Regions from separate parts of the Modestobacter sp. SSW1-42 genome, predicted to be linked through region 2. Evidence: predicted binding sites of a transcription regulator. Region 2 holds the regulator's gene; each other region holds the start of a gene.
The links. Region 2 encodes LexA, which represses DNA repair genes until DNA is damaged. Its sites were predicted from a motif close to TCGAACANNTGTTCGA; they were not measured.
Positions count from the first base shown of each region.

Region 1: a site for LexA is predicted at 5,759-5,774, ahead of ACGBYP_RS00755 (DUF222 domain-containing protein). Genes of this name have one in related genera too.
Region 3: a site for LexA is predicted at 7,986-8,001, ahead of ACGBYP_RS01540 (DUF222 domain-containing protein). Genes of this name have one in related genera too.

Region 1 is NZ_JBISCA010000001.1:142,098-152,595, reverse strand. Features, by position in the region: gene ACGBYP_RS00785 (spore photoproduct lyase family protein) at 1-1,080, shown strand, start outside; gene ACGBYP_RS00780 (MsnO8 family LLM class oxidoreductase) at 1,080-2,099, shown strand; gene ACGBYP_RS00775 (App1 family protein) at 2,054-3,013, opposite strand; gene ACGBYP_RS00770 (ABC transporter ATP-binding protein) at 3,149-4,063, shown strand; gene ACGBYP_RS00765 (ABC transporter permease subunit) at 4,060-5,097, shown strand; gene ACGBYP_RS00760 (N-acetyltransferase family protein) at 5,155-5,619, shown strand; gene ACGBYP_RS00755 (DUF222 domain-containing protein) at 5,778-7,394, shown strand; gene ACGBYP_RS00750 (phytoene desaturase family protein) at 7,528-9,021, shown strand; gene ACGBYP_RS00745 (beta-glucosidase family protein) at 9,100-10,498, shown strand, end outside.
Region 2 is NZ_JBISCA010000005.1:372,338-382,835, reverse strand. Features, by position in the region: gene hflX (GTPase HflX) at 1-213, shown strand, start outside; gene ACGBYP_RS19005 (phosphatase PAP2 family protein) at 324-1,052, shown strand; gene ACGBYP_RS19000 (hypothetical protein) at 1,024-2,091, shown strand; gene lexA (transcriptional repressor LexA) at 2,173-2,979, opposite strand; gene ACGBYP_RS18990 (LysM peptidoglycan-binding domain-containing protein) at 3,278-3,874, shown strand; gene nrdR (transcriptional regulator NrdR) at 4,163-4,663, shown strand; gene ACGBYP_RS18980 (vitamin B12-dependent ribonucleotide reductase) at 4,821-7,724, shown strand; gene ACGBYP_RS18975 (metallophosphoesterase) at 7,912-8,751, opposite strand; gene ACGBYP_RS18970 (LutC/YkgG family protein) at 8,897-9,526, opposite strand; gene ACGBYP_RS18965 (LutB/LldF family L-lactate oxidation iron-sulfur protein) at 9,600-10,498, opposite strand, start outside.
Region 3 is NZ_JBISCA010000001.1:296,458-306,955, forward strand. Features, by position in the region: gene ACGBYP_RS01505 (DNA polymerase beta superfamily protein) at 1-897, opposite strand, end outside; gene ACGBYP_RS01510 (CCA tRNA nucleotidyltransferase) at 949-2,394, shown strand; gene ACGBYP_RS01515 (DUF222 domain-containing protein) at 2,527-3,729, shown strand; gene ACGBYP_RS01520 (hypothetical protein) at 3,802-4,245, shown strand; gene ACGBYP_RS01525 (HPP family protein) at 4,278-4,811, opposite strand; gene ACGBYP_RS01530 (hypothetical protein) at 4,808-5,278, opposite strand; gene ACGBYP_RS01535 (molybdopterin oxidoreductase family protein) at 5,281-7,746, opposite strand; gene ACGBYP_RS01540 (DUF222 domain-containing protein) at 8,019-9,221, shown strand; gene ACGBYP_RS01545 (STAS domain-containing protein) at 9,390-9,737, shown strand; gene ACGBYP_RS01550 (SpoIIE family protein phosphatase) at 9,727-10,498, shown strand, end outside.

The DNA of each region.
Region 1 (10,498 bases), on a different contig from region 2:
GAGCCGGCCGAGGTCCCCGTGGACAGCCGGCTGCTGCAGGTGCGCACCGTCTACGCCGAGCCGGCCGCCGCCGCCTCCCCGCGCGGCCGCCAGGTGCTGGCCCGCTTCCCCGACGCCGAGGTCGTCGAGGTGCCCTCGCACTGGCAGATCCCCGACCTGCACGGCAACGAGGGCAACGTCGAGCGCTGGGTGCGGGTCAAGACCGAGACGCTGGTGCTCGGGGTGAAGAAGTCGGTCACCGTGCGCCCCAACGGCCGGTCGGCGGACTTCATCGCGCCCTCCACCGCGAACGGCTGCGCCATGGCCTGCGCCTACTGCTACGTGCCGCGGCGCAAGGGCTACGCCAACCCGATCACCGTCTTCACCAACATCGACCAGATCACCCGGGCGGTGCGCCGCCACGTCGACCGGCAGGGCGTCAAGCCCGAACCCAACGAGTGCGACCCGTTCGACTGGGTCTACGACCTGGGCGAGAACAGCGACTGCTCGGTCGACGCGCTGGTCAGCGACAACATCGCCGACCTGGTCGCCACCTTCCGCGCGCTGCCCACCGCCAAGGCCTCCTTCGCCACCAAGTTCGTCAACCGGCAGCTGCTCGACCTCGACCCGCAGGGCCGCACCCGCGTGCGGTTCTCCCTCATGCCCGACGCCGACGCACACCTGCTCGACGTCCGCACCAGCCGGGTCGACGAGCGGATCGCCGCGATCGACGACTTCGTCGAGGCCGGCTACGAGGTGCACCTCAACTTCTCCCCCGTCGTGCTGCGCGACGGCTGGGAGGCGGACTGGACGGCGCTGCTGCGGCAGTTGGACGACGCGCTGTCCGACGCCACCAAGGCGCAGGCGGCCACCGAGATCATCATGCTGACCCACAACGAGCAGCTGCACGAGGTCAACCTGGGCTGGCACCCGCAAGCCGAGGACCTGCTGTGGCGTCCGGAGCTGCAGCAGCCCAAGGTCAGCCAGAACGGCATGCTCAACGTCCGCTACCGCAACGACGTCAAGCGCGCCGGCGTCGACCGGCTGCAGCAGCTGATCGCGCAGCACGCCCCGTGGCTGCGGGTCCGGTACGCGTTCTGATGCACCTCTCGCTCCTGGACCGCTCACGCACGCGCGCGGGTGAGCCCGAGCCCGCGGCCCTGACCGGCACCGTCGACCGCGCGGTCCGCGCCGAGCGGCTGGGCTACGAGCGGTTCTGGGTCGCCGAGCACCACGGCGTCCCGGGGGTGGCCGGGTCGGCACCGGCGGTGCTGCTGGCCGCCCTCGCGGGCCGGACGACGCGCATCCGGCTCGGGTCGGCGGGCGTCATGCTGCCGCACCACCAGCCGCTGGTGGTCGCCGAGCAGTTCGCCACGCTGTCGGCCTTCGCGCCCGGCCGGGTCGACCTGGGGCTGGGCCGCTCCCCCGGCTTCACCCCGCCGGTGCGCCGCGCGCTGCGGTCGGCCGACGAGCCCGACTTCGCCGCCGACCTGGCCGAGCTGCGCGCCTTCCTCACCGGGCAGGCGGAGGTGACGCTGCACCCGCGCCCGGCCGGCGCCGTCCCGCTGCACGTGCTGGCGACCGGGCGCGGGCTGGCGGTGGCCGCGGAGCTCGGGCTGCCGGTGATCGTGGGCGGCCCGCTGCTGGGCGTCGCCGGCGACCCCGAGCCGGGGCTGGCCGCGCTGGCCGCCTACCGAGGCTCGTACCGGCCCAGTGCGCAGGCGCCGGAGCCGCGGGTGTCGGTCAGTCTCGACGTCCTGGTGGCCGACACCGCCGCCGAGGCCGCCGACCTGCTGCTGCCCGAGGCGTTCGCCATGGCGCAGGCGCGCACGGCCGGCGCCTTCCCGCCGCTCGAGCCGGTCGCGGTGGTCCGGGAGCGGACCTGGACGCCACGGCAGCGGCAGTACGCCGAGCAGACCGCCGCCGGCGCGATCGCGGGCACCGCCGCCCAGGTGGAGCGCCGGCTGGCCGAGCTCCTCGAGCGCACCGGCGCGGCCGAGCTCGTCGCCTCCAGCAGCACCTTCGACCGGCAGGCGCTGGCCGCCTCCGACGCGGCGCTGGCCGGGGCGTTCGCTCAGCCGGGCAGGGTCGCGGCGATGGCGTCGCCGTCCGGGCCGTAGACCACCGGCACCTCGCCGACGTGCTCGACCCGCGCCGGGCCGGTCGTGTCGCGCAGCAGGACGGCGCGCACCCGGTCGGGCCGGGCCCGGGCGAACTCCCCGTACAGCGCGGGGTCGTGCTCGGAGGTGTCACCCACCAGCGTCCAGCGCACGCCGGGCAGGTCGGCGGCCAGCCGCTCCAGTGAGGTCCGCTTGTGCGCCTGCCCGTCCCGGAAGAAGCGCGTCGGCGTCGGGCCCCAGTCGGTGAGCAGCAGCGCGCCGGGCGGGAAGCCGTGCGTCTCCAGGAACCGGGCCAGCGGGCCGGCCAGGTTCCACGGCCCGTTGCTCAGGTAGACCACCGGCACGTGCGGCGCGCCGGAGGTCAGCTCGCGCAGCAGCCGCACCATCCCCGGCACCGGCTCCCGCCGCTGCATCGGCAGCACGAAGGTGCGCCAGGCGGCGCGCAGGGGTGTCGCGATCCCGGTGACCAGCACCGTGTCGTCGATGTCGCAGACCACGCCCCGGGCGGCGTCGGGCGAGGCCAGGTGCACGGTCGCGGTGGCCGAGCGGTCGCCGGCGCGGAAGACGACCGGCAGCGCACCGACGTCGGGCAGGTCGAGCGACAGGGTCGCGTCGAGCAGGCCGTCGTCGTCGCTGCGGACGGCGGTGCGCAGCCCGCCGACCTCGACGGTCACCTCGGTGCGGGGGCTCTCCAGGGTCAGGAAGCGCTGCCAGCCGGGCACCGCGCGCCGCTCGGCCGGGGAGGCGCCGGGCGGGGCGAGCAGCACCCGGCCGAGCACCCGGACCCGGCCGCCGCTGCCGTAGCCGGGGTGGGCGAGGACGGCCGGCGTCCACCCGGCCCGGCGCGCGGCGCGGGAGGCCAGTCCACGGAGTGCGGCGTCGGTCCGACGGGCCAGCGCGGGGAGGGAGACCACCCGCGCAGCCTGCCAGGGTGGTCACTCCGGAACCGATCCGGCCAGGACTCGCGGACACGGGCGCGCAGCGGGCCCACCCGGGCACGAGCTGTGCCACGGTGCTCCCGACCAGCCCACCCTCGTCCAGGAGGCCTCGTGCCAGCCGTCGAGATGCACGCGGTGACCAAGACCTACGCCCGCCGCGGCAAGCCCCCGCAGAAGGCGCTGGACGACCTCGAGCTGGTGGTCGAGTCCGGCGGCGTGCACGGCTTCCTCGGCCCCAACGGGTCGGGCAAGACGACGTCCATCCGGGTCCTGCTCGGGCTCATCCGCCCCGACGCCGGCGAGGTACGGCTGCTCGGCCGGCCGGTGCCCGAGGGCCTGCCCGACGTGATCGGCAGCGTCGGCGCACTGGTGGAGACGCCACTGTTCTTCCCCGGCTTCTCCGGTCGGCGCAACCTGCGGCTGCTCGCCGAGGCCGCCGGGCTGCCGCGCACCCGGGTCGAGGAGGTGCTGGAGATCGTCGAGCTGCGCGACCGCGCCGACGACCGGTTCAAGGGCTACTCGCTCGGCATGAAGCAGCGGCTGGGCATCGCGGCCGCGCTGCTCAAGGCGCCGCGGCTGCTGATCCTGGACGAGCCGAGCAACGGCCTGGACCCCGCCGGCATCCGCGACGTCCGCGAGCTGATCCGCCGGCTGGGGGCGGACGGGTCGACCACCGTGCTGCTCAGCTCGCACCTGCTGGCCGAGATTGAGCAGGTCGCCGACCGCGTCTCGATCATGGCCCGCGGCCGCTGCATCGCCGCCGGGCCGGTGCGCGAGGTGCTCGCCGGCCGCTCGTCCGGCGACGTGCGGCTGCGGGTGCCCGACCGGGCGGCCGCCGCCGCCGTGCTCGCCGCCGCCGGCTACACGGTCGGCCCCACCGACGACGGGCTGCTCGTGTCCGCCGTCGCGGCACCGGGTGAGGTCACCCGGGTGCTCGCCGAACACGGTCACTACCTGGAGGAGCTCACACCGGTGGCAGCGGACCTCGAGAGCGCGTTCCTGGCGCTGACGGCGGAGCCGGCATGAGCGCCGTCCTGACCCCGACGGAGGCCCCCGCCACCGTGCCGGCCGGCCGCTTCGGCGGCCTGCTGCGGGCCGAGGCGCACCGCTTCCGCGCCCGCCGCTTCGTCCAGGTCCTGCTGGGCCTGGCGGTGCTCGCCTGGATCGCGGTGACCGCCCTCGGCCTGGTCAACTACCGGGAGGCGACGCCCGAGCGGCTCGCCGCGGCGCAGGAGCAGCTCCAGGAGAGCGTCGAGCAGAGCAGCATCGGCCGCGAGCAGTGCCTGACCGACCCGAACCTGCCCACCGACGTCCCGGCCGACCAACTCTGCGGGCCGGTGATGACCGCCGAGGACATGGAGCTCAGCTGGTTCCTGGACCCGGCGCCGTACTCCCTGTCCGGCGAGGGCATGACCGGTGCGGTGTCGGTCGCCGCTGCGGCGGCCGTGCTGGCGTTCCTGATCGGGGCCACGTTCGTCGGCGCCGAGTGGTCGAGCCGGTCGATGGTCGCGCTGCTGTTCTGGGAGACCCGCCGGCCGCGGGTGATGGGCGCGAAGATCGCCGTCGTCGCCGTCGCGACGCTGCTCGTCGGGGTGGCCGCCCAGCTCGCCTGGCTGGCGACCGCCGGCATCTGGCAGGCGGTGGCCGGTGACGGCGTCCCCGTGCCCGACGGCTTCTGGCCGGACATGCTCGCCACCCAGGCCCGGGGCGCGCTGCTCACGCTCCTCGCCGGACTGCTCGGCTTCGGCCTCACCAACCTGGTGCGCAACACCGGGGCGGCGCTGGGCGTCGGGTTCGTCTACTTCGCCGTGGTGGAGGGCGCGATCTCCGGGTTCCGGCCCACCTGGCAGCCGTGGCTGCTGACCACCAACGCGGCGGGGCTGGTCATGCCCGACGGGCTGGAGCTGACCATCTACACGGACGAGTTCGACACCCAGGGCAACACGAAGGTCATCGAGTACCTGGTGACCAACCTGCAGGGCGGCATCGTCATGGCCGTGGTGACGGCGGTGGTGGTCGGCGCCGGCGTCGTCCTGTTCAGCCGGCGGGACGCGCACTGACCCCGGTGCAGGCGCGGACCCCGCCGTCCGCGCCTGCACCCCTGGGAGGATCCGACCGTGGTGACCACCCTGCGCCCCGCGACCGCCGCTGACGCGGCCGGCATCGGTCCCTGCCACCTCGCCTGCTGGCGGGAGACCTACGCGGGCCTGCTCTCCCCCGAGTTCCTCGCCGCCCGCTCCGCCGAGCGGTTCACCGCCAACTGGGCACAGCTGCTCGCCGACCCGGCCACCCCGCCCGTCGTCGTCGCCGAGGTGGACGGCGAGGTGGTGGGCTTCGCCCAGACCGCGCCCAGCCGGGACACCCCTCCGGCGCGTGACGAGGAACTGGTGTCGCTGTACCTGCGGGCGGCCCGGCACGGCAGCGGACTGGGCCAGGACCTGCTCGACGCCGTCCTCGCCGACCGGCCCGCCTCGCTCTGGGTCGCCGAGGAGAACTCGCGCGCCCGCCGCTTCTACGAGCGCAACGGCTTCGCCGCCGACGGCGAGCGCGCGGTGCTCGAGGCGTCGGAGGGGCTCGCCTAGATCCGCATGGTGCGCGGACCGGACCGGACGGCGCACGGCCGGCTCCTGCCCGACGGATCAGTACCGCGCCCCACGTCCTGACGGCAGCCCGTCAGGACGTGGGGCAGCTGCCTGTTCGACCGGCCAGAACTGTCGCACCCCGAACGTATGTTCGGTCCATGACGTCGACCGCGTACCCGCCGCGCCCCGGCGGGTCCGTGGTCGACGGCTGGGACGAGCTGCCCGACCGGTCGGTGTGGCCGCAGGAGTGGCTGGCCGATGAGCTGATCGCTCTGCAGCGCCGGCGGGCGATGGACGCCGCCGAGGAGGCGGAGCTCATCCTCGGCCTGGCTGCGCAGCGGCCGGCGTCGGGTGATCCGGACGGGCCTGGCGCGCGGCGGCCGGGGTGGACGCCCGAGGGTGAGCCGGAGGTCAGCGAGTTCTTCCTGGCCGAGCTGTCACTGATCCTCAACCTGGGCCGCGGGACCGCCGCACACCGCCTGCGCCGGGCGATGACCTGGCGGCACAAGCTGCCCGCCACGCTCGCCGCCCTCAAGCGCGGCGACATCGACGAACGCCGCGCCGACGCCCTGGCCGACGTACTGGCTCACACGTCCGCCGAGATCACCGGGCAAGTCGAGGACGCACTTCTGCCCGACGCCGAGAACATGTCGGTGTACCGGCTCCGTGACCGCGCCACCGCTGTGATGCTCCAGTTGGACGAGGCTGCCGCTGAGGCCCGGCGCAAGGACGCCGAGCGCACCGCCGACGTGCACGTCTACCCCTCAGGCGTCGACGGCCGGTCCACCCTGGCCGCCGACCTGCCCACCGACGAGGCCGTGGAGTGCCACGACCTGATCGACCAGCTCGCCCGGATGCTCAAGTCCGACGGCGACGAACGGCCCATCGGAGCGCTGCGGGCTCACGTCCTGTCCACGCTGATCCGCCGCCCGGCTGACAACGGGCTGCCTCTGATCGCCGCGGACCTGCGGATCACCGCGAGCCTGGGCTCCCTCACCGGCGCCACGGGCGAGCACGGCGAGGTGAACGGGCTGCCGATCACCTCCGCGCACCTGCTTGAACTGCTCGCCCGCGTCGGTGCCCTCGGCCTCACCGCCCCCGACGGCGGCAGCCTCACCTACGCGATCACCGGCCCCGACGGACGACTGCTGGCCACCGCGACGCCGGCCGAGCTGACGCGGCTGGCCCGCCGCGTCAGCTCGGCTCACCCCGACGGAGAAGTCGCCGCGCCCCTCACGACGAACACCGGCCGCCGCGAAGGCGGCGCGCTCGCCTCGGCGGCGAAGGCGAGCTCTACTGCGACCAAGACGGCCTCACCCACCGACGCCGCCACGACCGAGGGCTACACCGCCGCGGACACCGGCGGTGGATGCAGCTGCCCGGTCCTCGGGCCGCCGCCACCGACCGACGCCTACTCCCCCACCGACAAGCAGCGCTCCTTCGTCACCACCCGCGACCAGCGCTGCCGCTTCCCCAACTGCGGCCAGCGCGTCGGCTGGGCCGACCTCGACCACGTCCACGCACACGGTGCCGGCGGCATCACCGACTGCACCAACCTCTGCTGCCTGTGCCGCAGCCACCATCGGCTCAAGACCTTCGCCCGCGGCTGGCACTTCCGCCTCACCGACGACGGCACCCTGCACGTCACCACACCGTCGGGCATCACCCGCACCACCCGACCACCCGGACTCCGACGACCACCACCGACCGACCAGGAACCCGAGCCCGGGCCGCCACCGCCGGACCACCGGGCAGACGAACTCCCGCCCTTCTGACCCCGACCCGCGCCCGGAAGTCGATGCCTGCCGTCCCCCAGGACAGCGCAGCCGCCGTGTGCACGCAGCGACGCCCGCCGGCGACGTGCCGTCGCGCGCAGGACCGCGCGGGCACGCGGCTACCGTGGGCTCCGTGGCCCGGGTCGTCGTCGTCGGTGCCGGGCTGGGCGGGCTGGCCGCAGCCGCGCGGCTGGCCGCCGGCGGGCACGCGGTCACCGTGCTGGAGCAGGCGCCGCAGGTCGGCGGGAAGCTCGGCTGGGTGTCCCGCGACGGCCACGGCTTCGACACCGGCCCCAGCCTGGTCACGCTCCCCCAGGTGTTCGAGGACCTCTTCGCCGCCACCGGCGCCCCGCTGCACGACGTCCTCCCCCTCCAGCGGCTCGACCCCGCCGTCGCCTACCGCTTCGCCGACGGTACGACGACCTCGGTGCCCGGCCGGCGCGAGGAGATCGCCGACCGGCTCGACGCCGACCTCGGTCCCGGCAGCGGCGCCCAGTGGACCGCGCTGCTCACCCGCGCCGAGGCCATGTGGCGGGCCACCGAGCAGCCGTTCCTCCGCTCCCCGCTCGCCGGCGCCGCGACCCTCGCCACGCTCGCCCGGCAGACCACCGACCTCCGCACCATCGCCCCCGGCCGCACGCTGCGCGGGATGGGCCGGCAGTACCTCACCGACCCGCGGCTGCGGATGCTGCTCGACCGCTACGCCACCTACTCCGGCTCCGACCCACGCCGCGCCCCCGCCGCCCTGCTCACCGTGCCGTGGGTCGAGCAGGCCTTCGGCTCCTGGTACGTCCCCGGCGGGCTGCGCCGGCTGCCCGAGGCGGTCGCCGACCGGGCCGTCGAGCGGGGAGCTGTCGTCCGGACCGACGCCCCGGTCGCCGAGGTCCTGACCGCGGCCGGACGGGCCGGCGGGGTGCGGCTGGCCGACGGCGAGGTGGTGCCCGCCGACGTCGTCGTCTGCAACGCCGACGCGGCAGCCCTCTACGGCCGGCTGCTCCCTCCCGATGCCCCCGTCCGCCGGGCCCGCACCTCACTGCGGCGGGTCACCCCGTCGTCGTCCGGGTTGGTCCTGCTGCTCGCCCTGCGCGGCCGCACGCCCGGCCTCGCCCACCACACGGTGCTGTTCCCGCACGACTACGACGCCGAGTTCGACGCCCTCTTCGGACGGCGCGGACCGAAGCGGCCCGTGGCCGACCCGACGGTCTACGTCAGCGCCCCCGACGACCCCGCCACCCGCCCGGACGACGACAGCGAGTCCTGGTTCGTGCTGGTCAACGCCCCGCGGCACGAGCCCGGCGGCGGCGTCGACTGGACCACCCCGGGCCTGGCCGATGCCGAGGCCGACCGTGTGCTGGCCACGATGGCCGACCGCGGGCTGGACGTGCGCGACCGGGTGCGCTGGCGCATCGTGCGCACCCCGGCCGACCTGGAGCGGGAGACCGGCAGCGTCGGCGGCTCGATCTACGGCACCTCCAGCAACGGCGCCCGCGCGGCCTTCCTGCGCCCGGCCAACGCCGCACCGCTGCCCGGGCTGTTCCTGGTCGGCGGCTCTGCGCACCCCGGCGGCGGCCTGCCGCTGGTGACCCTGTCGGCGCAGATCGTCGCGGAGCTCGTCGGACCCGCCTGAGGCCCTGCGACCCGGCGGCGGAACACCTACGGTCGGACGTACCGGGAGTTCTCGGTGCACCGACGAGCAGGGAGAACCGTGAGCACAGACGCTCAGGCCACGACGGCGTTCGAGGACGCCGTCACCGCAGTGCGCGACGGCGCCGACCCCGCGGCCGAGGCCGCCGGGCTGTTCGAGCAGCTGACCCCCGACGAGCGGCTCGGCCTGCTCGACGGCGACTGGCAGTTCTGGGACGGCTTCCTGGCCATGCTCACCGGCGGCTACAACACGGTGCCGATCCCGCACGCCGCGGTCGAGCGGCTCGGCATCCCGGGCACCCAGTTCGTCGACGGCCCGCGCGGCTGCGTCTCCGGCAACGGCACCGCCTTTCCCGTCTCGATGGCCCGCGGCGCCACCTGGGACCCCGAGCTCGAGGAGCGGATCGGCGAGGTCATCGGCCGCGAGGTGCGCGCGGTCGGCGGCAACTTCTTCGGCGGCGTCTGCATCAACCTGCTGCGTCACCCCGCCTGGGGCCGGGCACAGGAGACCTACGGCGACGACCCGCACCACCTCGGCGAGATGGGCGCCGCCCTGGTGCGCGGCACCCAGCGGTACGTGATGGCCTGCGCCAAGCACTACGCGCTCAACTCGATGGAGAACGCCCGCTTCCGAGTCGACGTCACCATCGACGACGAGACGCTGCACGACGTCTACCTGCCGCACTTCAAGCGCACCGTCGACCAGGGCGTCGCGGCGATCATGAGCGCCTACAACTCGGTCAACGGCGAGTGGGCCGGGCAGAACCGGTACCTGCTCACCGACGTCCTGCGCGACCAGTGGGGCTGGCAGGGCATCACCGTCAGCGACTTCATCTGGGGCCTGCGCGACGCCGGCGCCTCCCTGGAGGCCGGTCTGGACCTCGAGGAGCCGTTCACCCAGCAGCGCGGCCTGCACCTGCGCCAGCAGCTCGAGGACGGGACGGCGTCCTGGGACAGCGTCCAGCGCTCCGGCGTCCGCATGATCGCGGCGATGCTGCGCTCCTACGCCACCCGCACCGACGGCGAGTTCGGCCTCGAGCTGATGGCCGGCGACGAGGCGCGGGCGCTGGCCCGTGAGGCCGCCACCCGCGCCATGGTGCTGCTGCGCAACGAGCCGGTCGACGGCGCGCCCGTCCTCCCCCTCGACCCCGGCACGGTCACCTCGATCGCCGTCATCGGCCGGCTGGCGAACGCCGCCAACCAGGGCGACCACGGCTCCTCCGACGTCCGCGCCCCGAGTGGCAGCACCCCGCTCGAGGGCATCACCGCGGCCTTCCCCGGCGCCCGGGTCACCCTCGTCGAGGACGACGACCCCGCCGCGGCCGCCGCGGCGGCCGCGGACGCCGACGTGGCGATCGTGGTCGCCGGGTTCACCGCCGAGGACGAGGGCGAGTACGTCGGGCCCGACACCATGAGCGACCCGGCGCTGCTCGCCCTCTACCCGCCGCGCCCGGACGGCG
Region 2 (10,498 bases):
CGCGACATCATCGCCGCGCGGCTGCCGCACCCCGCGGTCCACGTCGAGGTGCTGGTGCCCTACGACCGGGGCGACCTGGTCGCCCGGGTGCACCGCGACGGTGAGGTGCTCGAGGAGGTCCACGAGGCCGAGGGCACCCGGCTGGTGGCCCAGGTCGACGCCGGCCTGGCCGCCCTGCTGGAGCAGTACCCCGCGCCGGCCCTCGAGGCCTGAGCGAGGACCCTGCTGCCCGCCCCGGCAGCGGGACGACAGGGCCGTGCCGCACTGCGGCACGGCCCTGTCGCGTCTCCGGGGCCGGCCGTCGGGGCCGGTACGGTGACGCGGTGGCCAGGAGCGGAGCGTCGCGACCGCTGACCCGGCCCGGGGACGCCGCCGCGCCGGTCACCGGCACCGGCCGGCCGCCGTGGTGGCTGCTCGGCGCCGCCGCCGTCGTCCTGGTGGCGGTCACCGTCGACCTGCTCGCCGGGGGCGTCCTGGAGGCGCTGGACCTGCGGGTGTCCACCGTCGTCGACCGCTGGGACCTGCGCGACTCCGCCGCCTACTGGCCGGTCTGGGTGTTCACCCAGGCCGGGGGGCGCGGCACGGTGCTGGTCCTGCTGGCCGCCCTCGTCGCCTGGACCGCGGTCCGCCGGCGCACCTACGTCCCCGCGCTGCGCATCGTCGTGGCGCTGGTGCTGCTCACCGCCGTCGTCTACGCGTTCAAGTGGGGCACCGGGCGGACCGCCCCCGAGTACCCCGGCTCGTTCTTCCACCGGGGCGGCGGCAGCTACCCGTCCGGTCACGTGGCCAACGCGGCCCTGATGTGGGGGGTGGCCCGCTGGCAGGCCGTGGAGTTCGGGCTGCCGCCTTGGGTGCAACGGGCCTGCTGGCTGCTCGCCGTCGTCGGGCCGTTCGTCACCGGCGTCACGATGGTCGCGCTGAACTTCCACTGGGTCACCGACGTGGTGGCCGGGCTGGCCGTCGGCGTGCTGCTCTTGGGCGTGGTTCATGCGATCGACGCGCTGCCGGTGTCACGCTGGGCCCGTGCCAGAGCGGGCCGACAGCAGGGTTGACCGCGCCCGCCGCCGGACCCGGGTGGCCGGGGCGGCGCTGAGCGCACCCCTGGGCGCCCTGGCCGTGCTGCTGCCGGCGACCCCCGCCGCCGCCGACGACACCTACGGCGCGCCCACGACCCGGTGCGAGATCACCGACGAGCGGCTGCCGGAGATCTCCGGGCTGGTCGGGGTCGGGAACGCGATGCTCGCGATGAACGACGGCGGTGACCAGGCCGAGGTCTACGTGCTCGACGGCGCCTGCGCGGTCGGCGAGGTGCGCACCGCCGCGGTCGACCCCTACGACCCCGAGGACCTGGCGCTCGGCGCCGACGGCACCGTGTGGCTGGCCGACATCGGCGACAACGACCAGCAGCGGGAGACGGTCGCGCTGATCGGCCTGCGTCCCGACGGCAGCAGCACGCTCACCCGGCTCACCTACCCCGACGGCCCCCACGACGCCGAGGCGCTGCTGCTGGCCCCGGACGGGACGCCGTACCTGGTGACCAAGGAGGTGCTCGGCGCCAGCTCGGTCTACCGGCCGGCCGAGCCGCTGGCCGACGGGGTGACGCTGCCGATGACCCGCGTGCTCGGGATGGGCTTCACGCTCACCGGCACGCCCGGGGGACCGGTCGGGCGCGCCGGACAGCTGCTGGTCACCGGCGGCGCGGTCTCCGCCGACGGGCAGCGCATCGCGTTGCGCACCTACACCGACGCCTACGTGTGGCCGCTGGCCGACTCCGACGTCGCGGGGGCGCTGAGCGGGCCGCCGGTGCGGGTGGCGCTGCCGGACTCCCCGCAGGGCGAGGCGATCGCCTTCGCCGGCAACGACCGCGACCTGCTGGTGACCAGCGAGGACCTGCCGGCCGTCGTCACGCTGGTGCCGGTGGCCGCCGCCGCGGCCCCCGCCCCGGCCACGGACGCCGCTCCGGACGACGCCGCTGCCGCACCGCTGGACCTGGGGGGCGGCGTCAGCCCGGTCACCGCGGGGCTGATCGCGGCCGCCGTGGCCACGCTGCTGGTCTGGATCGGCGGCCGGCTCCGCCGTCGGCAGGGCTGAGCGAGGACCTCCTCGCCCCCCCCCGCCTCCTCTCAGGGGCCGCTTCGAGCCTGCGAGGAGTGGGGGAGAGGGCGTCCTCGCTCAGACCCGGCGCAGGACGGTGACGACGCGGCCGAGGACGGTGGCGTCGTCGCCCGGGATCGGCTCGTAGGCCGGGTTGTGCGGTATCAGCCAGACGTGCCCGTCGCGGCGCTTGTAGGTCTTGACGGTGGCCTCGCCGTCGATCATCGCGGCGACGATCTCGCCGTTCTCCGCGGTCGGCTGCTGCCGGACGACGACCCAGTCGCCGTCGCAGATGGCGGCCTCGACCATGGAGTCACCGGCGACCTTGAGCATGAAGAGCGTGCCGTCGCCGACCAGCTCGCGGGGCAGCGGGAACACGTCCTCCACGGCCTGCTCGGCCAGCACCGGGCCACCGGCGGCGATCCGGCCGACCAGCGGCACGTACGTGGGGGTGGGGGTGGTCTCGTCGGTGCCGGTCGCGGCGGTCGGCGTCTCGGCCGGGGACTCGGTCATCACGCTGGTCTCGCCCGGCATGCGGACGTCGAGGGCGCGGGGCCGGTTCGGGTCACGCCGCAGCCAGCCCTTGCGCTGCAGCACCGAGAGCTGGTGGGCCACCGAGGACGCCGACGACAGGCCCACGGCCTCGCCGATCTCGCGCACGGAGGGCGGGTAGCCGCGGCGGTCGATGGAGTCGCGGATGACCTCCAGCACGCGGCGCTGGCGCTGGGTCAGGCCGTCGCCGGCCTCCCCGCGCTCGGGGAACTCGCGGACGGCGGCGACCGCTCCGCTCCCCGCGGTGGTGGCGTCGGTGCCAGGGGCGTCGGTCGTCGTGCGGCTGCGCCGCGAGGACCTCGTGCCTCCTGCCGTGGGGCCGTCGGCCGCCATGTGTCCTCCTCGTCCGGCTGCCGGGGCAGCAGTTCCCGGTCGCTGCCCGGCACCGGAGGGCCGGGAGCAGTCCGGTCAGCGATCTCGGGTGCACGGTAGCGGGTCACACCGGTGTAGTTCAAACACCTGTTCGAAGGAGTCGCGCGTCCAGGGGTGGACTTGTCGGAGGGATGCGGTAGACATCGCACAGACGTTCGAATCGAACAGGCGTTCGAGGCGGCCGCTGCCTCGGGGGGACCGCCTGGGCGCACCGGGCGTCCGACGACGTCCCACCGCCAGACCTCCAGGAGTGCCCCCGATGGTCAGCCCACAGCTCGACACCCCCGTCCTCTCCGTGGTGCCCGTCCCCCCGGTCCCCGCCGCGCCCGTGCGACGGCCGGCCAGGCCCGTCGCCCGGGTGGCGCCGTCGTGCTCCGAGCCGCTCGCCGGCCGGGGGCCGCAGCCGGTCGCCCCGGTCACCGGGCGCCGCGACCCGGTGCGCCCCGGCGCCCGGCCGGCCCGGCTCGACGGCCTCGCCGCCGGCCGTCCCGTCCGGGGTGGCTGCGCGGTCGAGGCGCGCCCCGTCGTGCGGGTGCGCCGCCGGGGTGTCGACCGGCCGCCGCCGGCGCCGCTGCGGCTCACCGCCCGTGGCCGGCGGGTCGTCGCCGGGCTGTCGATGGCGATCGGGCTGTCGGTCGCCGCGGCCACCGTCGTCACCGTCGAGCTCGGGCGCGAGACCGGACTGCAGCTGGCCGGCTCGAGCACCGTCGTGGTGCGGTACGGCGACACGCTGTGGTCCATCGCGCGCGACGTCGCCCCCGACGAGGACCCCCGCGCCGTGGTCGACGCCATCGTCGAGCTGAACGGTCTGTACAGCGTCGACCTGATGCCCGGCGCGGAGCTCCAACTGCCCTGAGCCGCGCTCCGGCGACCCTGGGTCACACCGTCTCCCGGCGTGGCGTGGCGAAGTGCCTGGTGCGGGCGGTGCTGCTGCGACGAGGGGCGACGCGCCGGACCCCAGGGGTTGCACCTGTAGTGGTGCGGGGCTAACCTCACCCCAACATCTTGTGTGACAGAGGTGTAGTTCTTCTCCACAGGCGCTTCCCCAGGTCAGCCCCAGGACATCCACCGGATGTCCCCCGGGCGGTCCACAGGAGACGTCACCACGGTCGCCCCGGCGGCCCGCCGATCGAGGAGGTGCCCGGTGCGCTGTCCGTTCTGCCACAGCCCTGACAGCCGGGTCGTCGACTCGCGGGAGACCGACGAGGGCGCCACCACACGCCGCCGTCGGTCGTGCCCGGTCTGCGGCCGCCGGTTCACCACCGTGGAGGAGCCGGTGCTCGCCGTCGTCAAGCGCAGCGGCGTCAGCGAGCCCTTCGACCGCAACAAGGTCATCGCCGGCGTGCGCCGGGCGTGCCAGGGGCGCCCGGTCGACGAGGGGCAGCTCGCCGTCCTCGCCGCCAAGGTCGAGGACGCCGTACGGGCCACCGGTGCCGCCGAGGTCCCCAGCAACGAGGTCGGCCTGGCCATCCTCGGGCCACTGCGCTACCTCGACGAGGTCGCCTACCTCCGCTTCGCCAGCGTCTACCGCTCCTTCTCCTCCGCGGCCGACTTCGAGAAGGAGATCGCCGAGCTCAAGCGGCTCCGGCCCGAGGTCGCCGACAACGGTCCACCCGGCGACGACGCCGGGTCGCCGGCCGGCTGACGCCCCGCCCGCCTGCCGCGCACCGCCTGCCCGCTCCGCAGCTCACCGCCCGCCCACCCGGGCCCGCCCGCACCGCCGGGCACCTCCACCACCGGCTCCCGGCAACCGCCGACTCAGCAGCCATCCAGTTCAGCACGCCTCACCAGGGGAGCACGCTTTGACCGAGACAGCCGACCGCCTCTCTCCCAGCCGGAACCGCCGCACCGCAGGCAAGGCCCCCGTCCGGGGCAAGGGCCTGAAGGTCAAGCGGGTCTTCACCACCGCTGGGGTGCACCCCTACGACGAGGTCGTGTGGGAGCGCCGCGACGTCGTCATGACCAACTGGCGGGACGGCTCGATCAACTTCGAGCAGCGCGGGGTCGAGTTCCCCTCCGAGTGGAGCATCAACGCCACCAACATCGTCACCACGAAGTACTTCCGTGGTGCCGTGGGCAGCCCGCAGCGCGAGACCAGCCTGCGCCAGCTCATCGACCGCGTCGTGCTGACCTACGGCGCCGCCGGTCGCGAGCACGACTACTTCGCGTCCGAGGCCGACGCCGAGGTCTTCGAGCACGAGCTGACCTGGATGCTGCTGCACCAGGTGTTCAGCTTCAACAGCCCCGTGTGGTTCAACGTCGGCACCGCCTCGCCGCAGCAGGTCAGCGCCTGCTTCATCCTGGCCGTCGACGACACGATGGACTCGATCCTGAACTGGTACCGCGAGGAGGGCCTGATCTTCAAGGGCGGCTCCGGTGCCGGCCTGAACCTCTCCCGCATCCGCTCCTCCAAGGAGCTGCTGTCCTCCGGGGGCACGGCCTCCGGCCCCGTCTCCTTCATGCGCGGCGCCGACGCCTCCGCCGGCACCATCAAGTCCGGTGGCGCCACCCGCCGCGCGGCGAAGATGGTCGTGCTGGACATCGACCACCCGGACATCGAGGAGTTCATCGAGACCAAGGCGCGCGAGGAGGACAAGATCCGCGCGCTGCGGGACGCCGGGTACGACATGGACCTCGGCGGCAAGGACATCACCAGCGTCCAGTACCAGAACGCCAACAACTCCGTCCGCGTCAACGACGAGTTCATGCGCGCGGTCGAGAACGGCACCGAGTTCGGCCTGCGGGCCCGCTCCGACGGCTCGGTCATCGAGACCGTCGACGCCCGCGAGCTGTTCGGCAAGGTCACCAAGGCCGCCTGGGAGTGCGCCGACCCGGGCATCCAGTACGACGACACGATCAACGACTGGCACACCAACCCCGAGACGGGGCGGATCAACGCCTCGAACCCGTGCTCGGAGTACATGAGCCTGGACAACAGCTCGTGCAACCTGGCGTCGCTGAACCTCATGAAGTTCCTCAAGGACGACGGCACCTTCGACTCGAAGAACTTCGTGAAGGCCGTCGAGCTGATCATCACCGCGATGGACATCTCGATCTGCTTCGCCGACTTCCCGACCGACCCGATCGGTGAGACCACCCGCGCCTACCGCCAGCTGGGCATCGGCTACGCCAACCTCGGCGCGATGCTGATGGCCACCGGCCACGCCTACGACTCCCGTGGTGGCCAGTCGCTGGCCGCGGCGATCACCTCGCTGATGACCGGCACCGCCTACCGCCGCTCGGCCGAGCTGGCCGGCGTCGTCGGTGCCTACGACGGCTACGCCCGCAACGCCGAGGCCCACGCCCGGGTCATGCGCAAGCACGCCGCGGCCAACGACGCGATCCGCCCGGTCGGTGCCGACGACGCCGACGTGCTGAAGGTCGCCACCGCCCAGTGGCAGGAGGGTCTGGCCATCGGCGCGGAGAACGGCTGGCGCAACGCGCAGGCCTCCGTGCTGGCCCCCACCGGCACCATCGGCTTCATGATGGACTGCGACACGACCGGCATCGAGCCGGACTTCTCGCTGGTCAAGTTCAAGAAGCTGGTCGGCGGCGGCTCGATGCAGATCGTCAACCAGACGGTGCCGCGGGCGCTGAAGAGCCTGGGCTACCAGGACGAGCAGGTCGAGGCGATCGTCGAGTACATCGCCGAGCACGGCCACGTCGTCGACGCCCCGAGCCTGCGCCCGGAGCACTACGAGGTCTTCGACTGCGCGATGGGCGAGCGGTCCATCTCCCCGATGGGCCACGTCCGCATGATGGCCGCAGTGCAGCCGTTCATCTCCGGCGCGATCAGCAAGACGGTCAACATGCCCGAGTCGGCCACGGTCGAAGAGGTCGCCGACATCTACTTCCAGGGCTGGAAGATGGGCATCAAGGCGCTGGCCATCTACCGCGACAACTGCAAGGTCGGCCAGCCGCTGTCCGGCGGCAAGGGCAAGAACGACGGCACCAAGGACGAGGTCGCCGTCGCCGAGACCGCCCCGGCGGCCACCGCCCTGGCCCACCCGGTGCGCAAGCGCCTGCCCAAGAAGCGCACCAGCGTCACCACGTCCTTCAGCGTCGCCGGCGCCGAGGGCTACATGACCGCGGGCATGTACGAGGACGGCAGCCTCGGTGAGGTCTTCCTCAAGCTGGGCAAGCAGGGCTCGACCCTGGCCGGCGTGATGGACGCCTTCTCGATCGGGATCTCCCTGGCCCTGCAGCACGGGGTGCCGCTGGAGACCTACATCCAGAAGTTCACGAACATGCGCTTCGAGCCGGCCGGCATGACCGACGACCCGGACATCCGGATCGCCCAGTCGGTGATGGACTACATCTTCCGTCGCCTGGCGCTGGACCACCTGCCGGTGGAGACCCGGGCGGGCCTGGGGATCTTCTCCGCCGAGGAGCGGGCCGAGCAGGTGTCCGGTTCCTACGGCACCTCCGCCTCGACCGCCACGGTCACCGAGGACGACGTCGACCTGGAGGCCCTGCGTGGCTCCGCGCCGACCGAGACCGCGGCCCCGGCGAAGGCCGAGGCCCCGGTGGTCAAGGAGTCCCCGAAGCAGGCGATCAAGGAGGCCCACTCCTCGGCCGAGCTGCTCGAGCTGGTCACCGGCACCGCCACCGACGCGCCGCTGTGCATGACCTGCGGCACGAAGATGCGCCCCGCCGGCAGCTGCTACGTCTGCGAGGGCTGCGGCTCCACCAGCGGCTGCAGCTGACCTGCGTCGGTGCGGGGCTCCCGCTGAGCCCGCTCCCGGTTCCCTGACCTCGGACCGGGAGCGGACAGCGGGGCCCGCCACCCGCACGGACCGTCCTCCGGCCCGGCCCCCTGTTCCCTCAGGGTGCCGGGCCGGAGGTCTGTCCGGGGTCCGGCCGCTGACCTGCCCCGGCCCGCCGGGCCGGCCGTCAGGCGGTGACGGTCGCGTCGGGGAAGAGCAGCGGCGCCCAGTTCCGGTGTGCGGTCCGGCCGAAACCGGGGTCGATGCCGAGCAGCAGACCGTCGGCGGCGCTGATCGCGACGTGCCGGTCGGTCAGCTGCACCTGGATGCGGTCGCGCAGCTCGGGCGCCCGCAGCAGGGGCTCACCGCGCTGGACGGTGACCACGCTGGAGTGGCCGTGCACCTGGGTGAACGGCATCCGCACGCCCAGCACCTCGTCGGCCACCCAGGAGGCGGCCAGCTCGGCCCCCGCTTCGGCCCACATCGGCCCGGCCGACAGATCGGGTGCGCCGCCGCCGAGCATCGCGCCGGCCCGCCACAGGGTGGCCGGGTCCGCATCCCGCAGCCCGTTCAGTGACCTCGCGGCGGCGTCCGCGGTGCGCGGGCGGCCGAGCCGGCGGTGCAGCCCGGACGTCAGCCCGGCGTGGGTGACCAGCACCTGCTCGCCGTCGCCCAGGGTGACCGCGGCGGCGACCCGCATCCGGCCGGTGGCCCACCAGCGGCGCAGCGTCTCCGGCACCGCGGCCGGGAGCACCTCGGGCCAGTCGAACGCCGGGGTCTCCACGTACTGGCCCTCGTGGTTGCCGGCCAGCTGGTGCCACTGCCCGGGCTGGTCGGCCAGCAGCCGGTCGACCAGCGCCACCACGCCCGCCGAGTCCGGACCGCGGTGCACCAGGTCGCCGACCTGGACGACCTGCAGGTCGTCCGGCAAGTGGCAGGTGTCCGGCTCGGCGCCCAAGCGGACCAGCGCCTGGGTGAGCTGCGGCAGGTGCCCGCCGATGTCCCCGATGACCGCGACCCGTCCCACGATGCCCATCGTGCGCGAGGGCCCCGGCCGGGCCGACCCCGGGTCGTCCGACCGAGCGCCTGTCGGTCCTGGCGGACGCGCGGCTGACCGGCCGGTGTCGCGGCGGCGGCGGCCGGTGCCGCGGCGGCCGGTGTCGCGACGCCGGTCAGCCGGCCAGGACGACGAACAGCTGCCGCGGGCCGTGCACGCCCTCGACCCGCTGCAGCTCGATGTCGCTGGTCGCCGACGGGCCGCTGATCATCGTCAGCGGCCGGACCGGGTCGAGCGCGGCGATGCCTTCGGGCACCCCGGCCACCACCTGGTCGGCGGTCACCACGCAGACCAGGCAGTCGGGCAGCAGCGACAGCGCCCGGCGTCCGCAGGCGGGGGAGCCGTCGAGCACCAGCGTGCCGGTCTCGGCGATCGCCACGGCGACCGCGGTGACGGCGGCGGCCCGGTCGGCGAGCTGCACCGCGGGCCGGTCGTCGTCGACGTCACAGCCCGCCGGGCGCCAGGCGGCGTCCAGGCCCGGGGCGACGACCACGTCGGCGGCCGCCCAGCCCTCGCCCAGGCCCCGGTCCAGCGCGGCGCGCACGGTGGTGCCGACGTCGTCCGGTGCGCAGCGGAGGACCGTGGCCCGGTAGTCCTCGACCCGGTCGACCAGCAGGTCGAGCCGGGCGGCGTCCGCGGGGGAGTCCCCGGCCCGCCGGTAGTCGCGGACCACCTCGGGAACCGGCGCGCGGTCCTCGCCGAGCGCCGTCTGGATCCGGGCGAGCACCTCCTCGCGGGCGCTCACCGGGTGCTCCTGGATGAGCTCGTGCTCTGCTCACCGTGGTGAGCAGAGCACGAGCACCGGCGGGTGGAGGTGCTCACTGGCCGTGCTCCTCGGTCCACTGCTGCACGAACGTGCGGGTCGGCGGGGTGGGCAGGTCGCGGCTGCGGGTCCAGCCGGAGACCGGCGGCGGGAACGCGGTGGGCAGCGTCGGCTTCCCCCGCGCGATCAGCCGGCCCAGCCGGGCGCCGCGCTGGGCGAGGTGCCAGAGCCGCGGGTGCGACATGACCCTGGCCAGGCCGCGGAAGGCGACCGCCTCGGCCGTGGGCCGCTCCTGCGCCTCGACGTGCTCGGCGCGCAGGTGCACCAGGATCGAGGGGATGTCGATCGCCACCGGGCACACCTCGTAGCAGGCACCGCACAGCGAGGAGGCGTAGGGCAGCGAGGCGTTGTCCTCGACCCCGGTGAGCTGCGGCGACAGGATCGCCCCGATCGGGCCGGGGTAGACCGAGCCGTACGCGTGCCCGCCGGTGCGCTCGTAGACCGGGCAGACGTTCAGGCACGCCGAGCAGCGGATGCAGTGCAGCGCCTCGCGGCCCACCTCGTCGGCGAGCACCGCCGTCCGGCCGTTGTCCAGCAGCACCAGGTGGAACTCCTGCGGGCCGTCGCCGGGGGTCACCCCGGCCCAGGTGGAGGTGTAGGGGTTCATCCGCTCGCCGGTGGACGAGCGGGGGAGCAGCTGCAGGAACACCTCGAGGTCGGTCCAGGTGGGCACCACCTTCTCGATGCCCATCACCGTGATCAGCGTCTGCGGCAGGGTCAGGCACATCCGCCCGTTGCCCTCGCTCTCGACCACCGACAGCGTGCCGGTCTCGGCGACGCCGAAGTTGGCCCCGCTGACCGCGACCCGGGCGCGCAGGAACCGCTCGCGCAGGTGGGTGCGCGCGGCCATCGCCAGCTGCCGGGGGTCGTCGGTCAGCTCGGGATCGACGCCGG
Region 3 (10,498 bases), on a different contig from region 2:
CGTCAGCTGCGCCCACTGCCGCACGTAGGAGCGGTGGAGCCAGCCGTCGACCCATCCGTGGTCCGGTGCGGCGGGGATCGACGCGCTGCCGCGCAGGGCGGTGAGCCGCTGCTCGGCGTCGTCGACCGCTGCGACCACCTCGACCAGCGGCACATCGCCGCGGCGGACGGCGCGTAGGTAGGTGCGGTCGGGCTCGGGCACCGGCAGCGTGATCCGCCCCGTCGTCAGCAGCTCGACGCCCTGCAGCCCCAGCCGTAGCGCGTGCATGGCGTACTTGGTGTCGTAGCCGTGCACGTCCACCAGCTCGGGCCGGTTGGTGTGCGCCCCGACCTCGCCGGTCATCGCGGCGCGCTGGGAGGAGAGGTAGCCGAGGAACCGGTCGGCGGCCTTCTGCGAGACAAAGCGGTGGGCGTTCTCGACCAGCTCCACGCCGGCCTCGTCGCGGTGCACCACCTCGCCGTCGGGGACGAACAGCGGCAGCAGGACGGTCGGGTTGCCGGCCAGCGCCAGCCGCGCCCACTTGCGCGCCGAGTAGATGACGACGTCCAGGTCGCCGGCGCCCGACCGGTTCGCCAGGCCGCCGGGGCGGTCCCACGCGGTGTGCCGCTGGTACTGCTCGAACTCGACCATCGCCGAGTCCGCGCCCGTCCCGGCCGGCACCCGGGCGACGCCGGTGACGAACTCCGGCGGCTCGAGGCAGATGCCCATCTCGTCGCGGTCGTCCTGGCCGGTGACCGACGTCCCGTGCACCCCGGAGCCGACCTGGACCCGCAGGATCGTGCCCTGCTCGGCGATCCGCCGCGCCTCCTCGGAGGCGTGCGGGTGCGGGTAGCCGGCAGGCAGGCTGGTGTCGCCGCGCACGACCGGCACCTGGCTGCGCACTGCCTCGGCCGTCATGGCGCCAGGTTGTCAGCACGACACCGGCCACCGCCAGCAGATACTCGTGCCGTGAGTGACGAGGACGCGCGGCAGGCAGCACCCGGGCTGGCGCAGCTCGGCAGCGCCGTCACCGCCGTCCTCGACGCGATCCGGTCGGCGGGTGGCCGGCCGTTCCTCGTCGGCGGGTGCGTGCGGGACGCGCTGCTGACACCGGGACGCCGTCCCGCGGACGTCGACGTCGAGGTGTTCGGGCTCGACCTCGACCAGGTGGCCGCGGCCCTGGCCCGGGTCGGGCGGGTCGACGAGGTCGGTCGCGCGTTCGCCGTCCTCAAGGTGCGCCGGGACGGCGAGGACCTCGACGTCTCCGTGCCGCGGGTCGTCCCCTCGTCCGGGAGGGCGCCGGTCGCCGATCCGGGGGCGTCGCTGTCCGAGGCGGCGCACCGCCGCGACTTCACCGTCAACGCGCTGATGTACGACCCGGCGACCGAGGAGGTCGTCGACGTCGTCGGCGGCCTGTCAGACCTGCGGGACGGCGTCCTGCGGCACACCAGCCCGGCCTTCGCCGAGGACCCGCTGCGGGTGCTGCGCGGCGCCCAGTTCGCCGCGCGCTTCGGGTTCCGGCTGGCGCCGGAGACGGCGGAGCTGTGCCGCGACCTGCTGCCCGCCTACGACGGACTGCCCCGCGAGCGCGTGTGGGGTGAGTGGCGCAAGATCGCGGAGAAGGGGCGCCACCTCACCGCGGCGCTGGCGGTGCTGACCGAGTCGGGGTGGCTGGCCACCGTGCCGCAGCTGGCCCGGCTGTCCGGGCTGCCGCAGGACCCGCGCTGGCACCCCGAGGGCGACGTCCTGACGCACTCGGGCCTGGCGGGCGACGCCGCGGCAGCGCTGGCGGACGACGCGGGGCTGACCGGCGACGACCGCAGCGTCGTCGTCCTCGGGGCGCTGCTGCACGACCTGGGCAAGGCCCGCTACACGCAGCACCGGGCCGACGGGCGGATCACCTCGCACGGCCACGCCGAGGGCGGGGTGGCGCCGGTCGAGGAGCTGCTGACCTCGATCGGGGCGCCGGCCGCGCTGATCGCCCGGATCACGCCGATCGTGCGCGAGCACATGACGGCGATCACCACGGGCGGCCGGCCCAGCGCCGCCGCCGTCCACCGGCTCGCCCGCCGCCTGGAGCCCGCCTCGATCAGCGAGTGGTCGCTCGTCTGCGGCGCCGACCACGCCGGTCGCGGCGTGGGTTCCGGCCCCAACCCGACGACGTCCTGGCTGGAGGTGGCCGCGTCCGCGGAGGTGCACCAGCGTCCGGGGCGCCCCCTGCTGCGCGGGAGCGACCTGATCGCCCGCGGCATCGCGCCGGGACGCCAGTTCGGCCCGGTCATGCGCGCGGCCATCGCGGCCCAGGACGACGGCGAGTTCGCCGACCACGCCGGCGCAGTGGCCTGGTTGGCCGGACTGGACGCCGACGGACGGCTGGCGCGGCTCCTGGCCGAGGGTCAGCAGTCGGCCCGCTGAGGCCGACGCGTGAGCTCCTGTCAAGGGCCCAAAGGATCTGTGGACAGGCGTCTGAGCTGGGCTTTCGCCTTGCCTGGACGTCTCGCCGTCGATAGCATTCGTACACCAGTTCGAATGCGTCGGGAGGTGTCCGTGAGCGAGATCCGGTCGGCTCTCGACGCGCTCGCGGCCGAGGACCTGCACGCGCTCACGAACGCGCAGACGCTGGAGCGGACGGCGTCGCTGGTGCAGATGGCCAACCGGGTGGCGGCCGAGCTGACGCGCACGGTGCGGCACGGGGAGCTGACCCAGGCTGCTGAGCACGACGGCATGCGCACCATGCGGTCGTGGCTGATCGGGCACGCGCGGCTGGCGCCCCGGGACGCATCCACGATCGTGCGAGCCGGTCGGGCACTGGAGCACTTCCCGGCACTGGCAGCCGGGTTCGCGGACGGCGAGGTGACCGCTGCGCAGGTGGACGTCGTCGCCACGAAGGTCGCGCCGGCCGACGTCGCCCGGGCCGAGGAGCAGGGCGTCGACGTCGGGGCCTTCGACCGCGACTGGGCCACCATCGCGGCCGCCGCCTCGCACGACGTGCTCAAGGCCGCGGTCGAGTTGTTCGAGGTCGCGCTCGACCCGGACGGTCCTGAGCCCGACCCCACCGAGGGGCGGCGGCTGACCATGGCCAAGCACGCCGACGGCACCGTCACCGGCCGCTTCGACCTCGATGCGGTCGCCGGGGAGAAGGTGCAGGCGGCGATCGAGTCGATCGTGCAGGCCGACCGGCCGAAGGGCGACGAGCGCACCCGCGCCGAGCAGAACGCCGATGCCCTCGTGCAGCTGTGCGACAACCAGCTCGCCGCAGGCGGCCTCCCGACGCTGCGCACGGTCAAGCCGCACGTCGTCGTGACCATCGACCTCGACGACCTGGTCGACCCCGCCACCGGCGCGGGCGCCGCCGACATGGGCTTCGGGGCCACCATCTCCGCCGCCCGGGCCCGCTACCTGGCCTGCGACGGCAGCATCTCCCGGATGGTGATGGGCCCCGACGGCGTGCCGCTCGACCTGGGCCGCGACCACCGGGTGGTCACCCCTGGCCTGCGGAAGGCGGTCGAGCGGCGGGACCGGAGCTGCGTCTTCGCCGGTTGCGAGGCGCCGAGCCACTGGTGCGACGTCCACCACCTGGTCCACTGGGTGCACGGCGGCGAGACGAACCTCGGCAACTCCGCGCTGCTGTGCGAGCGGCACCACACGAAGGTGCACCACGGGTTCCGAGTCGAGAGACCACCGGACGGGCGATGGCGCACCTACCGGCCCGACGGCACCGAGATCCTCCTCGGCCCGCTGTTGCGCTGATCTCCCCGGGCAGTGCGCGCCGTTCCGGCCGGAACGGTCTCGCTGTGGTCGGCGGCTGCCGATGGTCCCGTCATGCGCAAGACCCTCGTCATGACCATCGCGGCGACCGCCGCGCTCACCACTGCCTGCTCCGGCTCCGGCGACGACACCACCGCCGCTCCGGCGACGGTGACCCAGACGGTGGCCGTTCCGGCTCCGGCGACGTCTGCGGCCCAGCCCTCGCCGGCGCCCGTCGCTGTCGAGGTGACCAGCGCGGCACCCAGCTCGGCGGCGGTCGTCGTCGACTTCGCCATGCCGGACATGGTCGGCACCAACCTGCAGGTCGCCCAGAACACGATGCAGACGAACAACGTCTTCTACTCCGTCTCCCACGATCTCCTGGGCACGCGCAACCAGGTCATGGACGGCAACTGGCAGGTCTGCGACCAGAACGTCCCCGCCGGTCAGCGGGTCACCGGAGACGTCGAGGGAGCCATCGACTTCGGCGTCGTGAAGCTCGAGGAGACCTGCCCGTAGCGGCCTCCGCGCCCCCGACCCGGACGGTCCCGTCAGGCGCCGTCCGGCCGGGGGGCCGACGACCACACCGGCATCCGGGCGCCGGTGGCCCGGTTGTAGGCCCACACCACCGCGGTCACCACGCACACCGACGCCAGCGCCACCACGAGCGCCGACGGCGCCGTCAGCAGGCCGAGGCTGACGATCAGGGTCGTCGCGCCGGCGGGTGGGTGCGGCCGGTCGATGAGCACCAGCACGCCCGCGGTCAGCGCGAGAGACAGCGCCGCGGCGCCGATGCGCGGCCAGGTGGCGCCCTCGGCCAGCACCGTCCCCGCGCCGGTGAGTCGGAAGGCGACCAGCGACAGGTAGCCCGCGGCCAGCGCCACCGCGTGCCCGATCACGGTGTTGCGCGGGCTCGAGGACGGCGCCGTCGGCTGCTCGGTCTGCAGCACCGCGGTGGGCCCGAGGCTCGGGAACAGCCACGCCTGCCCGGTCAGCAGCGCGACCGCCCCGGCAGCCACCATCGCCAGCGCGCAGCCGGCGAACGCGTGTAGCGCCGCCGTCCGCGAGCCTCCCGGCCGGGTCACCCGATGGCCTGCGGCGCGGACCCGATGATCAGCGCCTGCGGCGCGATGCTCTTCAGCTGGCTCTGCACCCACTTTGTCTGCCCGGTGGTCTGCGCCTTGCAGCGCTGCGCGAGGGCGAGCAGGTCGGCGTCCCGGAGGCCCTGCGCCGTCTGGCTGACCACCAGCCACGTCGAGTCGACGAAGGACGCCAGCGTGTAGAGGTCCTGCAGGTCGCGCAGCAGCCCGAGCTCGCCCTCCCGCACGTGCGGGACGCCGGGGACGTCGAGCCGCTCCACGTCGCCGCCGGGGCCGTACCGGTCGCACGCCGGCGCCAGGTCGGCGACGTGCTCGGCGCACTGGCCGCTGAGCAGCCGGCAGATGAAGTAGATGCCGGCATCCCGCGAGTGGCCCTGGCCGACGGTGTCGAACGCGGCGCCCAGGGTCTCCTCGCTGCGCGACAGCAGGCCGAGGTAGGTGGCGATCTGCACGGTCACTCCCCACCCAGCGTCGGCGGCACGTGGGCGTCGACCTGCTCGTCGACGCCGGCCTCGGGGCCGCCCACCGTCGCCGGCACCTCGATGCCGGCGGCCGGGGCGGACGCCGTCGTCGTCGGGGCGGGGGAGGGGCCGGTGCCCGCGGACACCCGGGTCACCCGCACCGAGGCGTTCTTCACCTGCGGTTGCCGGGACACCGGGTCCCAGGAGGTGAGCGTCAGCTCGTTCGCCGCTCGCGCCCGGCCGTCGGGTCCGGAGCGGTCGGAGTCCCAGTAGCCGAAGTGGAAGGGCACGAAGACGACGCCGGTGCGGCCCTGCCCGATCCGGGCGGGCACCTCGATCGCGCCGCGCCGGGACTCCACCCGCACCAGGTCGCCCTCGGCGATGCCCAGGTCGCCGGCGTCGGCCACCGACAGCTCCACCCACGCCTCCGGCGCCGCCTTGCGCAGCTGCTCAGCCCGGGCGGTCTTCGTGCGGGTGTGGAAGTGGTAGACCGTGCGGCCGGTGGTCAGCCGCAGCGGGTACTCGTCGTCCGGCTCCTCGTGCGCCGGAACGTACGGCGCCCCCTTGAGCATCGCCCGGCCGGCCGGGTTCATCGCCCGGTGCTCCTGCTCGCTCACCGAGGCACCGGTGAGGAGGTCCTGCCCGTACGTCTCGGCGTAGTCGGTCTCGGTCGGGAAGACGCCGTCCTCGTACAGCCGCTGCGTGCCGTCGGGGTGCTCGTCGTTCACCGGCCACGGGATGCCGCTGCCGCCGCGCAGCCGGTCGTAGCTGAGCCCGGTGTAGTCGCACGGCCGGCCGCGGGTGCACTCCTTCCAGGCCTCGAACGCCTCCTCCGGGTGCGTCCAGGTGAGCAGCGGGCCGCCGTCCCGGTTCGTGAAGCCCATCCGGCGCGCGTAGTCGAGGAAGATGTCGAAGTCAGGCTTGGCCTCGCCCGGCGGCTCGACCGCCTTGTCGCAGATGTGCACCGTGCGGTTGACGTTGGTCATCGTGCCGGTCTTCTCACCCCACCCGGCCGCCGGCAGGACGACGTCCGCGAGCCGGGCCGTCTCGGTGAGGAACACGTCCTGGACGACGACGAACGTCTGCTCACCGGCCAGCGCGCGGCGGATGCGGGCCGAGTCGGGCATGGACACCGCGGGGTTGGTACCGGAGATCCAGAAGAACTCGATCGAGCCCTCCTCGACGTAGCGGAACAGCTGCGAGGCGTGCGTCGGCGGCGCCCAGTGCGGGATCGTCTCGGCCTCGACGTTCCACAGCTGCGCGAGCTGTTCGATGTGCGCCGGATTACCCCAGTTGCGGAAGGCCGACATGTCGCCGTCCGCGCCGGTCTCGCGGGTGTTCTGCGCGGTGGGCTGGCCGTTCATCTGCAGGATGCCCGCACCCGGGCGGCCGAGCATGCCGCGCAGCAGGTGCAGGTTGTTGACCTGGCAGGCGGCGGCGGTGGCCTGGTTGGACTGGTAGAAGCCCTGCAGCACGGTCGACAGCACGCGGTGGGTGGTGCCGAACACCTCGGCCGCGCGCTCGAGGTCGGCGGGGGAGACGTCGCAGATGTCGCCGGCGTGCTGCGGGGTGTACGGCTCCACGATCTGCGCCAGCTCGTCGAACATGATCGTGTGCGCGGCGACGTACTCCTCGTCGACCCAGCCGCGGTGGATCACCTCGCGGACCAGCGCGTTCATCGCCGCCTGGTTGGTGCCCGGCCGCACGGCCAGGTGGACGTCGGCCTCGCGGGCGACCGGGGTCAGCCGCGGGTCCATGCAGACGATGGCAGGTCGGTCCGGGCCGTGCAGGCGGTCGAGCACCCGCATCCACAGCACCGTCTGCGTCTCGGCCATGTTGTGGCCGTACAAGAAGATGGCCTCGGTGGATTCGATGTCGGCGTAGCTGCCGGGCTGGCCGTCGCTGCCGAAGGTCTCCTTCAGGGCCGCTCCGGCCGTCGCGGTGCACAGCCGGGTGTTGCCGTCCATGTGCGGGGTGCCGACGCCGGCCTTCCCGAGGACGGCGAGGGCGTAGTACTCCTCGGTGAACAGCTGACCGGTCGTGTAGAAGCCGTGCGACAGTGGCCCCTTCTCCTGCAGCAACCGTTTCGACGTCTCCACGATGCGGCCCATCGCGGTGTCCCAGTCGGTCTCCACCAGCTGGCCGTTCTCGCGGACGAGGGGGCGGGTCAGGCGGTCGCCGGACCGGCTCCAGTTCCAGCTGCCGTAGAGGCCCTTGGGGCCCAGCCGGCCGTGGTTGACCAGGTCGACGCCACGGCCACGGACGCCGACCATCTCGCCGTCCTTGACGGCGATGTCGACGGCGCAGCCGTTGCTGCACAGCACGCAGCCGGCCTGCACCCAGTGGTCGACGTCGTCGGTGCCGACGGCGGGGTCGAGGTGGGTGTCGATCCGCACCGGCCAAGGGGTGTCGATGGCGTGCGGGGTGCGCGTGCCCCAGATGTCCGCGATGCGGTCCATGACCAGCCTCTGCTGCCGTGCGGGCCCCGCCTGCTCAGGGCGTGGCCTGCCTGCCCGTCAGGTGGCGCAGTGAAACCGGTTGCGGGCGGCCGGCCGACGCGGAACGGGGTGCTGTGGACGTCCGGTCATCCGGCTCGGTGGCGTCGTCGGCCCGTCGATGTCAAGACCCGTTCGACATCTGTGGACAAGCCGCTGACCTGCGAATTCAGGTGGTCCGGGCCGGGGTCGAGCGGTATCCTCCGTACAGGTGTTCGAACGCGTCGGGAGGTGTCGTGAGCGAGTTGCAGTCGGCTCTGGACGCGCTCGCGGCCGAGGACCTCCATGCGTTCACGAACGGTCAGACCCTCGAACGGACGGCGTCGCTGGTGCAGCTGGCCAACCGGGTGGCGGCCGAGCTCACCCGCACGGTGCGGCACGGCGAGCTGACCCAGGCTGCCGAGCGCGACGGGCTGCGCACGATGCGCTCGTGGCTGATCGGGCACGCCCGGCTGGCGCCGAAGGACGCGTCGATGATCGTGCGCTCGGCGCGCCGGCTGGAGCACGTCCCGGCCGTCGCCGCCGGGTTCGCCGAGGGCGAGGTCAACGCCGCGCAGGTCGACCTGGTGGTCGGCGCGGTCGGCCCGACCGAGCTGGTCCGGGCCGCCGAGCAGGGCGTCGACCTGGCGGCCTTCGACCGCGACTGGGCGACGATCGCGGCGGGGGCGCCGCACGACGTGCTCAAGGTGGCGGTGCGGGCGTTCGAGGACGCCCTCGACCCGGACGGCGCGGAGCCGGACCCCACTGAGGGGCGCCGGCTGTCGATCGCGAAGCACGCCGACGGCAGCGTCACCGGCCGCTTCGACCTCGACGCCGTCGGCGGGGAGAAGGTGCAGGCCGCGATCGAGTCGATCGTGCAGGCCGCCCGCCCCCAGGGCGACGAGCGGACGCGTGCGCAGCAGAACGCCGACGCGCTCGTGCAGCTCTGCGACAACCAACTTGCCGCAGGCGGCCTGCCGCTGCTCCGCACGGTGAAGCCGCACGTCGTGGTGACCATCGACCTCGACGACCTGGTCGACCCCGCCGACGGCCCGGGAGCCGCCGACCTGGGCTTCGGTGCGGTCGTCTCCGCCGCCCGGGCCCGCTACCTCGCTTGCGACGGCAGCATCTCCCGCATCGTGATGGGGCCTGGCGGCGTCCCACTCGACCTGGGCCGCGACCACCGCGTGGTCACCCCCGGGCTGCGCAAGGCGGTCGAACGCCGGGACGGGAGCTGCGTCTTCGCCGGGTGTGAGGCCCCGACGCACTGGTGCGACGTCCACCACCTGGTCCACTGGGCGCACGGCGGCGAGACGAGCCTCGAGAACTCGGCGCTGCTGTGCGAACGGCACCACACGAAGGTCCACCACGGGTTCACCGTCGAACGAGATCCCGGCGGGCGATGGCGCACCCACCGGCCCGACGGTACCGAGATCCTGCTCGGCCCCCTGCTGCACTGACCGCCGCACCCGGCCCCGGCGTGCGCGCGCGACAGGCCGCGAGGCTCCCTGCCGGTGCTGAGCCTTGCTACCTTCTCCGGGTCGTGATCACAGCCGCTGCGGCTGTCGCGGCGAGACGAGCGTCGAGGGTGTCCAGCGGTCCGCGCACCCACCAAGGGGGAGCCGGACATGGAGTTCTCGATCGAGGTGCTGGCCCCACCGGGGCGCGGACCGGTGATGCGCGTGCACGGCGAGCTCGACACGGAGAACGCCCCGCAGCTGGGGCACTGCGTCGAGCGGCAGCTGGCCCTCTCGCCGGCGACGCTGGTCATCGACCTCACCGGGACCACGTACCTGGACTCCCGCGGCGCCCGCGAGCTCGCCCTCGCCGGACGGCGCGCCACCGCGGCGGGCACCGCGCTGACCGTCGTCTGCCCCCGCGAGAACCGGCGGCTGTGGCGGGTGTTCGACCTGCTGGGCCTCGACAGCGCCGTCACCATCACCGACGGGCAGGACGGACGCACCGGTGGCGAATGAGCTGACCGAGCAGGCCCTGCTCGCCTGCGCCGACGAGCCGATCGCCGTGCCGGGCGCGATCCAGCCGCACGGCGCGCTGCTCGCGGTCACCGAGCCCGACCTGCAGGTCGTCGTCTCCTCCGCCGGCGCCGCCGGGCTGCTCGGCACCGACCCCGCCGGCCGGACGCTCGCCGACCTGCTGGACCCTGCCGACCTCGCCCGCCTGCGCGCCGGCCTGGCCGGCGACCTCGCCGAGGTCAACCCGCTGCGCGTCCACCTCGGCGGCGGGGACGTCGACCTGGTGCTGCACCGCGCCGACGGGCTGCTGCTCACCGAGTGGGAGCCGGTCAACGGTGCGCAGGAGGCCGGGGTCGCCTGGCACCGGCGGCTGCCCGCGGTGCTGCAGCGGCTGTCGGCCGCCGCGACGCTGGAGCAGCTGACCGAGGTCCTGGCCGACGACGTCCGGGCGCTCACCGGCTTCGACCGGGTGATGGTCTACCGCTTCGACGCCGACTGGAACGGCGAGGTGCTCGCCGAGAGCCGCCGCGCCGACCTCGAGCCGTTCCTCGGGCTGCACTACCCGGCCAGCGACATCCCGGCCCAGGCCCGCGCCCTGTACGAGAAGAACTGGCTGCGGCTCATCCCCGACGCCCGGTACCGCCCCGACCCGCTGCTGCCGGCCGCCACCCCGACGACCGGGCGACCGCTCGACCTGTCGGGGTCGGTGCTGCGCAGCGTCTCGCCGATGCACCTCGAGTACCTGGCCAACATGGGCGTGGTCG